DNA from 2 places in the Collinsella ihumii genome. Region 2 is predicted to be linked to the other one. Evidence: riboswitches for the same ligand, from Rfam matches in the RefSeq annotation. Region 2 holds a riboswitch; the other holds the start of a gene.
What was found. A riboswitch is a leader RNA that binds a small molecule or an ion and turns the genes downstream of it on or off. The one in region 2 is predicted to bind thiamine pyrophosphate.
Positions count from the first base shown of each region.

Region 1: it holds a riboswitch for thiamine pyrophosphate, as region 2 does, so the genes downstream of both, QVN30_RS05555 (thiamine-binding protein) here and thiC (phosphomethylpyrimidine synthase ThiC) in region 2, are expected to answer to the same signal.

Region 1 covers NZ_JAUEIQ010000004.1:148,357-156,253, reverse strand. Annotated here, with positions in the region: gene QVN30_RS05570 (ABC transporter ATP-binding protein) at 498-1,250, opposite strand; gene QVN30_RS05565 (ABC transporter substrate-binding protein) at 1,309-2,391, opposite strand; gene QVN30_RS05560 (ABC transporter permease) at 2,444-3,253, opposite strand; gene QVN30_RS05555 (thiamine-binding protein) at 3,237-3,545, opposite strand; TPP riboswitch at 3,597-3,722, opposite strand; gene QVN30_RS05550 (heavy metal translocating P-type ATPase) at 3,791-5,926, opposite strand; gene QVN30_RS05545 (DUF6110 family protein) at 6,014-6,325, opposite strand; gene QVN30_RS05540 (alpha,alpha-phosphotrehalase) at 6,780-7,897, opposite strand, start outside.
Region 2 covers NZ_JAUEIQ010000008.1:97,618-105,514, reverse strand. Annotated here, with positions in the region: gene QVN30_RS08790 (aminopeptidase) at 1-1,108, shown strand, start outside; gene QVN30_RS08785 (CAP and S-layer homology domain-containing protein) at 1,382-3,406, shown strand; gene QVN30_RS08780 (hypothetical protein) at 3,519-3,740, opposite strand; gene QVN30_RS08775 (YaaA family protein) at 3,904-4,737, shown strand; gene QVN30_RS08770 (DUF6054 family protein) at 4,647-5,060, opposite strand; gene QVN30_RS08765 (hypothetical protein) at 5,107-5,310, opposite strand; TPP riboswitch at 5,598-5,715, shown strand; gene thiC (phosphomethylpyrimidine synthase ThiC) at 5,707-7,050, shown strand; gene thiM (hydroxyethylthiazole kinase) at 7,208-7,897, shown strand, end outside.

The sequences.
Region 1 (7,897 bases), on a different contig from region 2:
GGACTACCCGGCAACGGTACCCAGTAACGGTACCCAGAACTGCGAGAGAGGGCCGTTCAAGGGCCCCTCACCCGCAGTTCTGGGTACCGTTACTGGGCCCTGTTAGCGGGTGACCTGGTAGAGGCGGTGGTCGAGCCTTGCTCGAGAGACCCCGTATGCGTGCGGTGGGCAAACCGCACCGCGAAACCCCAGGAAAGAGGGGGTTATTGTTTTTTCAAAATGAATTTGGTATCAAATCGGGAAGAATGAGTGGAAAACGGCCATATCTGACAAGTCCGTGACCTGCGGCTTCTTTGTCCGGCCGATCCCGGAGGTCCCGGAAGGGGCCTCCGATCAGCCCTTAAGTGGCCCTTATAGCCCAAGACTTGACACCAAATTCAAACCAGAACAACCATGCACCTTGGTAAAAGGTTTTACCAAGGTGCGGTTTCGCACGCGGGCGGATACAACACCCGCCGCGGACCCGACCGCCGCAAAGACCATCAACCAGCGTCTCCCTAGCCGAGGAGGGCCAGCACCTGGCGCTTGTGCTCCAGGAACTCCTCGGTCAGGGCGAAGGAGGCGCGCTCTGCGCGCGGGCACGGTATGCGCTCGGTGCCCACGATGCGCGTCGGGCGTCCCGCCTGGGGAGCGCCGCGCATGACGAAGATCTCGTCGGCGAGCTCAAGCGCCTCGTCGACGTCATGGGTCACGACGAGCGCCGTCGTGCCGAAGCGCTCGGCGACGTCAAGAAACCACGCGTGCATGTCGGCCTTGGTGAACGCGTCGAGCGCGGAGAAGGGCTCATCGAGCAGCATGAAATCCTGACTGAACAGATAACTGCGAAGCAGGGCGGCGCGCTGCCGCATGCCGCCGGAAAGCTCCGAGGGCCAGCGGTCGGCCGTGCCCGCGAGCCCGAACGTGTCGAACAGCGCGATCGCCTGCTCCCGCGCCTGGGCACGGGGCACCCCGCGCAACACGAGCGGCAGGGACACGTTGTCGACGATCGTCTTCTCGGGCAGCAGCAAGTCCTTCTGCAGCATGTACGCCAGCTGCCCCGGCGCGCCCGTGATGTCGCGCCCGTCGAGCTCGACGCTGCCGGAATCGGGCAGCGAGAGCCCGGCGACCACATGGAACAGGGTCGTCTTGCCGCAGCCCGAGGGGCCGAGCAGGCAGGCGATATGCCCTGCAGGTACCGTCAGGCTGATGTCGTCGAGCACCTGCACCCCGTCGAACGCCACGCTCACGTGCCCGACTTCAAGCTGTGCCACGTTTGCCTCCCCCTGGGGGCAGCGAGCCGTCGCCGCTGCCCCGTGCCCTAAGCTTCTGTTAGATAAACTGCAGGTCAAGACCGGCACCGGGCTCGATCTCAGGCGCAAAGCCCTGATCGCCAACCCAGCCGAAGAACGCGTCCCAGCGGCCCTGGTCGATCACGCCCCACGCGTCGGCGTCGGCCTGGTACTGGTCGGCCAGGTACTCCTGGCTCGCGCGCACGAGCTCCTCATCGAGCTCCGGCGACGCCTCGAGCAGCACGTCGGCGGCAGCGTCCGGGTCCGCGATGCAGTCCTCGTAGCCGCGGCGCGTCGCATCCAGAAACGCCTGCACGGTATCGGGGTCGTCGGCGATCAGGTCGTCGTTGGCGATGATCACCGGCGTGTAGAAGTCGAAGACCGAGTCGATGTCGGCGAACGCGAAGTAATTCGTGTCGAGGCCCGCAAGCTGGCACTTCACGCCGGCCCACGCCCAGTAGATCCAGATGGTGTCCACCTGGTCGGTCTGCAGCGCGGTCACCTCGTCGGTCACCGTGGAGGGGATCATCTGCACGCGGCTGAAGTCTCCCCCGTCGGCCTCGACGCAATGCTTGATCACGCCCTGCTCGATGGGGCCCTCCCAGGTGGCGTACGTGTGGTCCATCATGGCCGCGGGATGCGTGATGCCCTTCTCGGCGCGGCTGATGATGCCCGAGGTGTTGTGCTGGATGATGGCGGCGATGGCGCTCACGGGAAGACGGCTGTCCTCGCTCGAGACGTAGCTCGCCATGGTGTCCTGGAAGCTCACGCCGAACTGGGCCTCGCCGGTGGCGACCAGGGCGTCGGCGCCGTTTTCGGGCGCCTGCACGATCTCGACCTCGAGACCGGCCTCCTCGTAGTACCCGCGGGCCGCGGCGACGTACACGCCCGTGTGGTTGGTGTTGGGCGTCCAGTCGAGCGCGAACGTGATCTTTTTGAGCTCAGAGGCGCCTGTTGCCGCGGAGCCGCCGGAAGATGCGGTGCTCGACGAGGTGCCGTCGGAGCATCCGGCGAGCGCAGAGGCACCGAGGACGCCGGCGCCCGCAAGGCCGCACCGCACAAGCCCGCGGCGGGAAACCGGACGGTGGGCAAAAAGCTGATCGATGGTTGAGATACGAGACATATGACTCTCCAATATGCGAAATCTGATCGATGCGCCTTGTCGGCGCCTTTTCCTACCCCTCGGAGCGCTCCCAGGGCATGAGCTTGCGGCGCAGCGCGCCGACCGCCCACATGAGCACCAGCGACAGGGCGGAGATGAGGATGATCACGGCGAACATCTTGTCGAACGCGTAGGCGCTGCGCACGCGGGTCATGTACACGCCCAGGCCCGAGAAGCCGCCGAGCCACTCGGCGATGACTGCGCCCACGATGGCGTAGGTCGCGGAGATCTTCAGGCCCGAGAACAGGTGCCCGAGCGACGCGGGCAGCTTCGCGTGGCGCATGATCTGCGCGCGGCTCGCGCCCATGGACCGCATGAGGTCGATGACGTCGGGGTCGACGGAGCGGAACCCGTCGAGCAGCCCCACCGTGATCGGGAAAAAGGTCGTGATGACGATAAGCACGACCTTGGGCAGCATGCCGTAGCCGAACCACAGCACGAGCAGCGGCGCGATGGCGACCGTCGGGATGGTCTGCGTGAGCACGACGAGCGGGTAGAACGCACGGTAGACGAGCTCGAAGCGGTCCATGAGGACCGCCGCGGCGAAACCGAGCGCGATACCGCAGGCGAGCCCCGCCGCCGCCTCGGCGAGCGACGTCACGGCATGGCCGGCCAACAGCTGCCAGTCGCCGACGAGCGCCTGGATGACTGCCACGGGGCTCGGCAGCAGAAACGACGGGACAAGCCCCACCGAGCACACGAGCTGCCAGATAGCGACCAGGGCCAGCACGGTCACCGGGGCGGCCAGCTTGCCGACAAGCGGGCTCACCCCCGCCGTGCGCGCAAGCGCCGGCGCGCCCGAGCCCTTACGCTTCGGACTCATGGTACTTTCCGACCTTCTGCTCCGTCGTCAGCAGGCCGCGCTCGGGCGCATAGAAGATCTTGGCATAGGTGGCCACCTTGTCGGCGCCGGCCTTGATGACGATACGGTTCACCTCGGTGAGCACCTCCATGCACAGGTCGTAGTCGCCCTCGATCGCGGTCTCGAACGGACCGACGTACGCATCGGGGAACTTGGACATGATGTAGGCGATGGCCTCGTCGACGATGCGGCAGGTCTCCTCGTCGCTCTCCGTGTTCTGCGGCAACACCTGAATCGCTACGCTTGCCTCCATGGTCTTCCCTTCCGGGGCATGGAAAAAGCCCCTCGAACATCGTAGGGGCTTTTGTATCAAAGCGTTGGTCCCTACGCCGGCATTACCCGGATCAGGTTCAGGGTCGAAGCGGTGCGGGCGATGCTGCCCGTCGAGCTTCCTCTCAGCCGGCATCCGCCAGCTCCCCTCTTGCGTGTCCAGTATATCCCAACTCGCGCAACCGCTCGCGCGTTCTTGCGACATCGGACGGCGCGGGACTCCATGCGCTATCGAGATGCGGCCAACGGCAGCGCGCGACGGCCGGGCTCCGCGCCGTACGCGCGCGCATTGCGCGCCGCGAGCAGCACCGTGCTGCCGTTGTGCACCAGCGAGCTCGCCTGCGGGGTGACGATCCCCGTGACGCCGCCCGCCAAAAGCAGCGAATTCAAACCGATGACCTCGGCGAACGACGCGTCCATGCGAGCCGCGAGGCCCATGGAGAGCCTGCGCAGGCGCACGAGCGCATCCAGGTCGCCATCGGTGAGCGTGATATCGGCGACCTCTTTGGCGATCGCGGTCCCCGACCCCATGGCGACGCCGACATGGGCAGCGGAGAGCGCCGGCGAGTCGTTCACGCCGTCGCCCACCATCACCACGCGGCGACCCTCCAGGCGCAGCTGCTCGACGATGCCGTGCTTGTCTTCCGGCAGCAGGTCGCTTCGCCACTCGTCGATACCCGCCTCCGCGGCGATGCGCGACGCGGCGCGGGCGTTGTCGCCGGTGAGCATCACAATGCGCGTGAGGCCGAGCTCGCGCAGCTCGCGTATCGCGCGCGCCGTGCCGGGCTTGCACGGATCCTGGATGCCCACGACGCCCTTGAGCTCGCCGTCGACCGCGAGATAGAGCACGGACAGGCCGCCGAGCTCGGCGGCGATCTTCCCGCGAGCCTCGTCGGGGATGCGGACGCCCTCGTCCTCCACCACGAAATGCTCCGAGCCGATCACCGCGCGCTTGCCGTCGAGCGAGCTCGCGATGCCGTGCGCGACCAGGTACTCGACCGCCGCATGGCGCTCGCGATGCTCAAGCCCCTCCGCCGCCGCGGCGCGTACCACGGCGCGCGCCACCGGATGCGGAAAGTGCTCCTCCAGGCACGCCGCGAAGCGGAGCACCTGCGTCCTCGTCCATCCGTCAAGCGGAATGACGGCGCACACCCGGGGCGCCGCCTCGGTCAGCGTGCCGGTCTTGTCGAACACGATGGTGTCCGCCTCCGCCATGGCCTCGAAGTGCCTGGAGCCCTTGACCGTGAAGCCCTCGCGCGCCGCCTGGCTCATGGCCGAAAGGACCGCGATGGCGCCGGTGAGCTTCAAGGCGCACGAGTAGTCGACCATGAGCGCCGCGCTCGTGCGGGTGAGGTTGCGCGTCGTCAGGGCGACGATGCCCGCAAGCAGGAAGTTCCACGGCACGATTCGATCGGCGAGCCGCTCGCGACGCGCCAGGCCCTCCGCCTTGTAGGCCTCCGCCTGCTCGACCAGGTTCACGATCGAGCGCAGCTTGGTGTCGCTCGCGCCGGCCTTGACGCGCACGTACGCCTCGCCGTCCTCCACGGCGGTGCCGGCGAACACGTCGTCGCCCACGGTGCGCTCCACCGCGAGCGGCTCGCCGGTCAGTGACGACTGGTTCACCATGGCGGTCCCCTGCTCGACCGTGCCGTCGACCGGAACGGGCATGCCGGTGCGCACGACGATGAGATCGCCGGCGACAAGCGAGTCCGCAAGGACGCGGCGCTCCTCCGCTCCGCGCAGGGCCGGATCTCCACAGGGCACGAGCTGTGCGTAATCGGGCACGTCGAGCAACGTGTAGATCAGCTGGTTTTGCGACGTGGCGCGCGTGTAGTCCTCGAGCAGTTCGCCCAAGTTGAGCAGCAGCATGGTGCTGGCGGCCGTCTTGAAATCGCGTTGTAGAAGCGAGATGCCGATGGCGGCCGCGTCGAGCACCGGCACGTCCAGGCGCGCACGGGCCAGCGAGCGCGCCGCGGCGCGGGCAAACCCCCGAAAGCCCCACAGGGTGCACAGAGCGCGCACCGGCGCGGGGAGGAACCAGCGTCGGGCGACATGGCCGCCCACGAGCGTCGCCACGTCCATCAGCAGGCCGTGGGTTTTCGGTGCCAGCGCGATCTCGCACGACCCCCGCGCCGCGTCGATCGCCTCGGCATCGACCGCGCGCAGCGCCGCCAGGGCTCCCTCGCGCTCGCCGACGGCATAGCGCACGGCCACCGACCCGATGCGCGGGTAGATCGACACCGCGGCGATGGCGGGAGCGGAGAGCAGCACGCGCCTCAGCGCGTCCAGATCCGCGTCGGGCACCCTTCCGGCAAGCTTCACGCGCATGCGCCCGGGAACTTCATGCTCGATCGTTATCTGCATGATCGCACGTCTCCCCTTCATGAACGGCGGCTGCAGTGGGGGGCGGGTCCCTCCGCAGCCGCCTTCCAGCTGTCCGGATTCGAGGCGCTACTCGGCCTTCTGCTCGACGGGCTTATCCGCCACGGCCGGCTCGTCGACGCAGCACCCGCAGCAGCAGGCATCGTCCGCAGCCATCTCGGAGTTGAGGTACTCGGCCTCCGCCACGATGTCGTCGACCTCGGCCTTGGCCTGCTCGACGATGTCCTCGTAGCCCGCCTTGACGCGTATGCCTGCGGCGACGCCCTGAACGGCGAGGCGCTTGGCAGCGTCACTCGTGACGGCCTTGATGCCCACGGCGCCCAGCAGAGCGCCGATGCCGACGAGCGCCGCATGCGTTTTGGAAATGCTGAAGATAGACATGAGATGACCCTTCCGTGTCGCGAATGATGCCGATAGTCGTTTTTCAACATAGTTCGCGTGCACGGTATGCCGAGGGAAACTTTTTGCCACAACACGATAGACATAGTTTCCTTTGGGAAACTATTGAGAATCTGAGGGGAGGGCCCAGGCTGCCTACAATCCTTTTGAAGGGAAACCCGCACGAAAGGATCGCCATGAAACAGCATCGGTTTTGGGTGTACGCGATGATCGTGTGCGCGCTCATGTGCGTCTACACGGGCAAGAAGCACATATAGGGAAGGCCGGAGCCCCTCCCGAAAAGGCGGCGCACGCCAACGGGTTGATTGGCAGCTGGCCGGAGGTGATGACCAGCCCGTTCTCGGTCACGGCGCCCTGGTTTTTAGGGACAGTCCCCCGAATATCACTGAGTGAAATTCGGGGGACTGTCCCTAAAAAAACCGCTAAAAGACCGCTTCTATGACAGGAACACGGCCGCCTCGTAGGGGCGCAGCTCGAGCGCGCCGTCGGCACCCGACACGGGCGCATCGTCGTAGCTGCCGATCAGGTACCGCGCGCCGTCGACATCAAGCCCCGTCGCGCGCGACGGCTCGGAATCGAACGAGCACACCGTCACCAGGCGCGCATCGCCAAGCGTGCGCTCGAAGGCTATGACCTTGGGCGCCTGGGCGCCGGCATCCAGGAAGCGAACGATGCCCTCGGCGAGCACGGGCAGCTCGTGGCGCAACCGCACGAGCTCGCGGTAGAACTCGAACAGGGAGCCGGCGACGCCGACCTCGGCCTCGGCGTTGACGAGCACGTGGTTTTCCGGCACCGCGAGCCAGGGGGTTCCCGTCGTGAAGCCCGCATGCGGCCCCGAGGTCCACTGCATGGGCGTGCGCCCGTTGTCGCGCGAGCGCTCGTTCACGACGTGCAGCGCCTCCTCGGCCGTGGCGCCGCCCTCCATCAGGATACGGTAGTTGTTCGTACTCTCCACGTCCGCGAAGCAGTCGATCGAAGGATACCCCGCGTTGGTCATGCCCAGCTCGTCGCCCTGGAAGATATAGGGCGTCCCCTGCAGGGTGAACGAGCAGATCGCGAGCATGCGGCCGACGCGCTCCCAGCTTCCGCCGCGCTCGCCGGCACCCTCGCGGCCGCCGAAGCGCGTGATCGCGCGCGGCTGGTCGTGATTGTCCCAGAACAGCGCGTTCCAGCCGCCGCCCGCCTGCATGCCCTCCTGCCACGAGCGCAGGATCTCGCGCAGCCGCGCGATGTCGGGCTCCATGAGCTTCCACTTGTCGCCGTCGGCGTAGTCCACCTTCAGATGGTGGAAGCTGAACGTCTGGGTGAGCTCGTGGCGCTCGGGCGCGGTGTAGAGGATGCAGTTCTCGAGCGTGGTCGCGGCCATCTCGCCCACCGTGAGCATGCCGTCGATACCGGACGCGGCCACGAGTTCGCGCAGGTACTCGTGGACGTGCGGGCCGTCGGCCACGAGGCTGCGGCACGAGCCGTCCGGCGTGTCCTCGAAGACCTCGGGCTTGGAGATGAGGCTCACCACGTCGAAGCGGAACCCGTCCACCCCGCGCTCGCGCCAGA
Region 2 (7,897 bases):
CCTGGGTGCGCACATCGACTCGCCGCGTCTGGACATCAAGCAGAACCCGCTGTACGAGGCCGGCGACATGGCCTACCTCGACACGCATTACTACGGCGGCGTGAAGGCCTACCACTGGGTCGCCACCCCGCTGGCGCTACACGGCGTCGTGTGCAAGAAGGACGGCACCACGGTCGAGGTCTGCGTCGGCGAGGACGCCGCCGATCCGGTGTTCTGCATCTCCGACCTGCTGATTCACCTGGCTTCCGACCAGATGAAGAAATCCGCCGCCGAGGCTGTCGACCATGAGAACCTCGATGTCATCATCGGCGGCCGCCCCGTGCGCATCGAGGGCGACGACGCCCCGAAGGAGCCCGTCAAGCAGATGCTGGTCGACATCCTGTCCGACAAGTACGGCATCGAGGAGGAGGACCTGCTGTCCGCCGAGCTCGAGGTCGTGCCCGCCGGCGCTGCCCGCGAGATGGGCCTCGACCGCTCCATGATCCTGGGCTACGGCCAGGACGACCGCGTGTGCGCCTACACCTCGCTTGCCGCCCAGCTCGACGTCGAGCAGGTCGAGCGCACGAGCGTGTGCCTGCTTGTCGACAAGGAGGAGATCGGCTCGGTGGGCGCCTCCGGCATGACCAGCCGCTTCTTCGAGAACACCATGGCCGAAATCATGGAGCTCGTCGGCGAGACCGGCCCGCTGGCGCTCCGTCGCTGCCTGGCCAACTCCCGCATGCTGTCCTCCGACGTGTCCGCAGGCTTCGACCAGCTCTACGCCGACCGCTTCGAGAAGAAGAACGCCGCCATCATGGGTCATGGCCTGTGCTTCAACAAGTACACCGGAAGCCGCGGCAAATCCGGCTCCAACGACGCAGACGCCGAGTACATGGCGCTCGTCCGCACCATCATGGACGAGGCCGGCGTCGACTTCCAGACCTGCGAGCTCGGCCGCATCGGCGCGGGCGGCGGCGGCACGATCGCCTTCATCCTCGCCGAGTACGGCATGGACGTCATCGACTCCGGCGTGGCGGTCCTGTCCATGCACTCCCTGTGGGAGGTCACGAACAAGGCCGACGTCTACGAAGCCTACAAGGGCTACAAGGCGTTCATCGAGCGCGCCTAGCGCGAAAACCCCTCCTTACGGGCCCAACCCGGGAATCTGCCAGACGGCGGGTTCCCGGGTTTTTTATTGCGACATCAAGGTACGAAGGCTCAACCGGTCGTTCCATCGAATCACCTTCCCTACCTCCCGGCCCCCTTTTAGACACCCCGTGGGTACCGCTTGCCATCCTGTGCGTCAAAAAATGTTAACGAGCACGTACGCTTGGAGATATCTGGAGGGTCTGCGCGTGCGCACGCCCGTGCCGCGCGCACTGTCAGGACGAGGAGGTACGGTATGAGAATGCCTCACCGAGTACTCGCCATCACCGCGGCCTTATGCGCCGGGATCTTAAGCGTAGGCGCAGGGGCTCTTCCCGCCCTGGCCCAGGATGCGAACGTCGAGGCACAGGTTGAGTTGCAGGCGTCGCAGACCAAGACCGCCTACGACTTCTTCAGGGCCCAGGGCAGCAACACGGCGGCGGGCATCCTGAACGGCACGGTCGGCCCGCGCAAGATGAAAGACGGCACCTACCTGCACAACTACACGAACCTCGGCGACGCCGACGACGCGACCTCGCTTGCCAACATGCTCGAGGCGCTCGACATGCTCGAGGAGATGAACAAGGTCCGCACGCAGGTCGAGCACGTCAGCGAGCTCAAGGTGACCGACACCGCCATGGCCTACACCATGCTTGCGGCCAATTGGACGAACGACACCTACGAGAACGGCGGCGGGCTCCAGCACTCCAACCCCTACGCCGACCCCGACACCATGCGCTGGGGCAACTCGCGCGGCGAGGTCATCGCGCGCGGGTACCGCGACGCCCGCCACGTGATAGGCGGCTGGTACTGGGCCGAGAAGGCCTATGCGACCGGCACGAGCCAGACCGACCTGTACGGCACGACCTACTCGACCACCGAGAACCGCCAGACCGGCCACTACAAGATCATCCGCGACAACACGTATAAGATCGCCGGCGCCGCCATCGTGAGCGACAACAACATCCGCGCGGTCGACTTCGCCGACGTCAACCGCCTGCTCGGAGCCGGCAGCTACACCGGTACGGTCTCGGGCGAGCAGACCTACACCGTAGCGCAGTACCGCGCGCGCCTGCAGGCCTACATCGATCAGATAGGCGGCATCGACGAGCCCGAGCCGGAACCCGAGCCCGAACCTGCGCCGGACACCCCGTCTGGCGACTACAAGGTCATCGTTGCAAAGAAGGGCGAGGTCGAGGTCCGCGTCGGCAAAGCCGCCCCGGGAGAAACACTTCACTTCAGCGTCATTCCTGCGGAAGGCTGGCAGTTTGACCGCATGTGCGTGGATGCCGAAGGAGGAACGCCCCTGGTAATACACTCCGGCGAGCGCGATGAGGACTACTGGATAACCATGCCCAATGCCAATGTCATCATCCAGGTCTTTTGCAGCAAAATCGAATACGAACCCTGGATGTACCCGAGCATCACGGTCGAGATCGAAGGCGCCGAGGGCGGCTACATGAACGTGCCTTCGAGCGCTAAGCCCGACACGGTGGTCTCCGGCAGCATCGTTACGAACGACGGCTGGTGGCTCTACTCCGCGACCGCCGAGGCGGGCGGACGCGACATCGTCTTCCAAATGGACGTCGACGACGGAGGACTCTGGAAGTTCGCCATGCCCCACGAGGACGTCACCATCAAGCTGGTGTTCCTGCCCTACCCCGATGATGAGGATCCGGATGAGCCCGACAAGCCGGACAAACCCGTTGAGACCCCGAAGCCGAACTTCAGCGACGTGGCCGACGACGCCTGGTACGCGGGCTCGGTCGCGTGGGCGGTCGAATCCGGCGCCATGGGCGGCTACACCGGGACGAACAAGTTCGGCCCCGACGACACCCTCACCCGCGCGCAGATGGCGCAGGTCCTGTGGAGCCTGGAGGGCAAGCCCTCCGTCACCGTCAACGCCGGCGACCTGCCCTCCGACGTGAAGACGGGCGAGTGGTACGCCTCGTCGGTGGCCTGGAGCCTTGAGACCGGCGTGTTCGCCGGCTACGACGACGGCACCTACGGGCCGGAGAACGCCCTCTCGCGCGAGCAGGCGGCGGTCGTTCTCTGGCGCCGCTCCGACGAGCCCGCATCCAACCAGAGCCTGAGCGCCTATCGCGACGGAGACAAGACGTCCTCCTTCGCGGTTGCCGCCATGCGTTGGGCGATCGAGGAGGGCGTGCTGTCCGGCAAGGACCAGGCGGACGGCTCGAAGCTGCTCTGCCCGCAGGACACCTGCACGCGTGCCGAACTCGCGACCATGCTCATGAGGATGGATAACGAGGGCAAGCTGTAATATCCGCCTCCAGCAGAAAAGCGGCCGCCCGGGACCTCAATGAAGGTCCCGGGCGGCCGCTTTTTCGGCTTGCATACCGTGCCGTGACATGATTTCGAAGGCGCCGCCGTGCTTACGCGATGGCCTCCAGGACGGCACCGCAGCGCGGGCAGGCGACGGGAACGGTGGGCGTGCCGACGCGCGTGGTCGTGTAGCCGCAACCGGGGCAGCGCATCGTCGTGGTCGCGAGCCTGCCGCCGCGTCCGTCAAGCGCGTGGAACCCGCCGGAAACCTCCGAGAGCTCCTCGTCGCTCAGCTGAATGGCGCCGTTGACCTTCATCTCGCGCTCTGCCATCGTTCGCTCCTCTCCATCGGCTGTCGAGACCATGGTACCCGGATTGGCCGACCTCGTCTTGTGGGAACGGAACGAAAGCAACGTTTTTGGGAACGAACCATGGCCCGTGGGTGAGCTGCTCGTGATACGGTGTTGCGCACGGTCCCGATTCCGAGGAGCACCCATGCTGCAGGTCATCATCTCCCCCGCCAAGCAGATGCGCGTCGCGCGCGACACGTTCAGCCCGCGCGGCATCCCGCCCTATCCCGCAACAACCAAGCGGATCTACCGCGCGCTGCGCGAGATCGAGCGGACCCAGGGCCCCGACGGCCTGCGGGGACTGTGGCGCGTGAACGACAAGCTGCTCGCCGAGAACATCGAGCGCCTGCATGCGTTCGAACCGGTCGCAGACGAGGCGCGGCTGGACGATCCGGATATCGCGCCTTCGGTCTCTCCCGCCGTCTTCTCGTACGTGGGCATCCAGTACCGCAGCATGGCGCCCGAGGTCATGGGGTTCGCCGAACTCGAATGGCTGCAGGAACACCTGTGGATCCTGTCCGGCTTCTACGGCTGCGTGCGCCCCTTCGACGCCGTGGAGCCCTATCGGCTTGAGATGGGGGCCAAGCTCGCCCTCGACGGCGCGCGCGACCTCTATGCGCTGTGGGGAGACGCGATCGCCCGCGCGATCTTTACCGACGACGAACCGGCTGTCGTGGTGAACCTCGCGAGCGTCGAGTACGCCAAGGCCGTGCTGCCGCACCTGCCCGAAGGGGCGACCGCGGTGACCTGCATCTTCAGCGAGGAGCTCCGAGCCGGGAAACCCGTGCAGCGCGCGACGGCGAGCAAGATCGCCCGCGGCTCCATGGTCCGCTGGATGGCAGAGCACGGCGTTGAGGATGCGCGCGACCTCACGCGGTTCGACGTGGGCTACGCCTTCGCACCGGACCTCTCCGATGCGGACGGGAGCACGCTTGTCTTTGTGCGCCAAGCAGGCGATGCCGAAGAGGACCACTCGTAGCCGTTCTCGCGCAGAGCACTCTCGAAATCGCGCTCGAACGCCTGGTGCGCGCCGAGCCCGATATTGAGCAGACCGTCGCCCGCACCCGAACCGATCGCCTCGACGCGGGAGGACGAGCCGTCGCCGGTGATGACGATGGTCAGGCTCGCATAGCTGCCGTTGCGCAGGAAGAACTTCTCGATGACGCCGACGTACACCGAGAAGTCGCCAAGGTCGCGCTCGGTCTTTCCCGCCCACTCGATTGAGGTCCCCAGCTCGCCGACCGCCGTGCGCACCAGGGCCTTGGCGTCCTCCATGCCGATGGGGGCTTCAAGAGGGATCATCGCATCCTCCCGTCTGCTGCCGCCTGAGATGAAACAGCAGGTCGCGTCACGAACCGCCGAGGAAGATGAGGATCGCGATGAGCACAACGACCAGGGCCAGGCACCACACCATGCACCCGCAGCCGCAGCCGGTCTGGTTACCGTTCGCCCCGGAGGGGCCTGTGAGCAGGCCGTGCACCATCTCGGTGAAGGCCCCGTCGCCCATGCCGACGCGCCCGTCGCGATCCCAGTCCAGCGGATGATGATTCATCTCGCCTCTCCTCTCACCTCTCGTGCTCAGTATACGAAGCATCTCGCGAACCCGGGCGATATCGGGGGACGGCTCCGTAAACGGCCCGCCGCAGTCCCCGTGGGCGGGTGTGAGAAAAAAGGGACAGGCACTTTTTTTCTCACGGCGGAGATTAACGACTCCGCGAGCGGTGCAACCGTAATTATGCTCGCCTCGAGGCTTCGCCCGCTATGCGCGCCACCGGAACCCCGAAATAGACGACGGCTCGAGTCCATCCGGAACCGAGCGCGCTATAATGGGCGCAACAATCGCATATCACGGGGAGCTTGCAGGACACCACGGCAGGCTGAGAGGGGGCGCGACCCGCCCCGACCCGACGAACCTGATATGGGTAATGCCAACGAAGGGAGCATGCGTATGAACGCACCCAACACTGTCAATCTTGTCACGCAGCTCGACTACGCGCGGGCGGGCGTCATCACCGACGCCATGCGCGCCGTCGCCGAGCGGGAACACCGCGATCCGGAGTTCATCCGCGCGGGCGTGGCGGCGGGCCGCATAGCCATTCCGGCGAACATCCGCCACCTCGACATGGGCCTTGAGCCCCGCGGCGTCGGAGCCGGCCTCTCCACCAAGGTGAACGTCAACCTCGGCATTTCCGGTGATGTCGCCGACGCCGACGTCGAGTGGGAAAAGGTGCGCACCGCCGAGAAGTTCGGCGCCGACGCCATCATGGACCTGTCCAACTCCGGCAAGACGCGCTTTTTCCGCCAGCAGCTCGTGCGCGAGACGCCGCTCATGGTGGGCACCGTCCCCATGTACGACGCCATCGGCTACATGGAGAAGCCCCTGGTCGAGCTGACCGTCGACGACCTGCTCGAGGTCACGCGCGCGCACGCCGAGGACGGCGTGGACTTCCTCACCATCCACTGCGGCATCAACAAGAGCGTCATCAAGACCTTCAAGGAGACCGGCCGCCTCATGAACATCGTGAGCCGCGGAGGCTCGCTGCTGTTCGGCTGGATGGAGGTCACCGGCAACGAGAACCCCTTCTTCGAGTACTACGACGAAATCCTGAAGATCTGCCATGAGTACGACGTCACCATCTCGCTCGGCGACTCGTGCCGCCCGGGCTGCCTCTACGATGCGAACGACGCCGTGGAGACCGCCGAGATGATCGAGCTGGGCAAGCTCACCAAGCGCGCTTGGGACGCCGGCGTCCAGGTCATGATCGAGGGCCCCGGGCACATGCCCATCAACGAGATCGAGGCCAATGTGCGCATGGAGAAGAGCCTGTGCCACAACGCGCCCTACTACGTGCTCGGCCCGCTTGTGACCGACATCGGCGTCGGCTACGATCACATCACCGCCGCGATCGGCGGCGCCATCTCGGCGAGCGCCGGCGCCGACTTCCTGTGCTACGTCACGCCCGCCGAGCACCTGTGCCTGCCGAACGCGCAGGATGTGCTCGACGGCCTCATCGCCACGAAGATCGCCGCGCACGCCGCCGATATCGCCAAGGGCGTGCCCGGCGCGAAGGATATCGACAACCGCATGGGAGACGCCCGCCGGCGCCTCGCCTGGAACGAGATGTGGACCTACGCGCTCGACCCGGTGACGTCGAAGGCGCGCTACGAGGCCTCCCCCGCCTCCACCGAGGGCACCTGCACCATGTGCGGCAAGATGTGCGCCGTGCGCACGGTCAACAAGGTGTTCGAGGGGACGACGATCGATCTCGACGCGCAGGGAAATACGGATTGATTCATGAATGTACGGGGGCCGAATCAGCGTTTGCGCAGGGTTCGTTTATCTGACACCCCAGTTCATTCATGAATGAGCTGATCGACGCTCCCGAACGGAAAAACTCACATGAAGGACCGGGCAGGGCCCCGTCCTCATCTCAGAAAGGAATAGCACCATGGACATGGCAGAACTCGGCCGTGCACTCGACAACGTTCGCACCACCGTGCCGCTCGTGCACTGCATCACCAACTACGTGACGGTCAACGACTGCGCAAACGCGCTGCTCGCGTGCGGAGGCTCCCCCATCATGAGCGACGAGCCCGATGACGTGGAGGACATCACCTCGATCTGCGGCGGCCTCGTGCTGAACATCGGCACGCTCAATCAGCGCAGCATCGAGGGCATGCGCGTGGCCGGCAAGCGCGCGGGCGAGCTGGGCCACGCGATCGTGCTCGACCCCGTGGGCGCCGGCGCATCCAAGCTGCGCACCGACACGGCGGCGGAGCTCATCGACACGCTGCCCGTCACGGTCGTGCGCGGCAACATGAGCGAGATCAAGACCATCGCCGGCTCCGCCGCAGCGACCCGCGGCGTGGACGTCAATCCCGATGACGCCGTGACCGAGGACAACCTCGCCGCGAGCGCCGATTTCGCCCGCAGCCTCGCCGCCAAGCTCGGCGCCGTCGTGGCCATCACGGGCGCCATCGACATCGTCGCCTCCGCGGACCGTGCGGTCGCCATCCGCAACGGCGTGGCGACCATGGGCAAGATCACCGGCACCGGCTGCATGCTCACCTGCGTCGCCGCCGCATATGCCGTCGCCAACCCCGACGACGTCTTCGGCGCGACCGTCGCCGCCATCGCG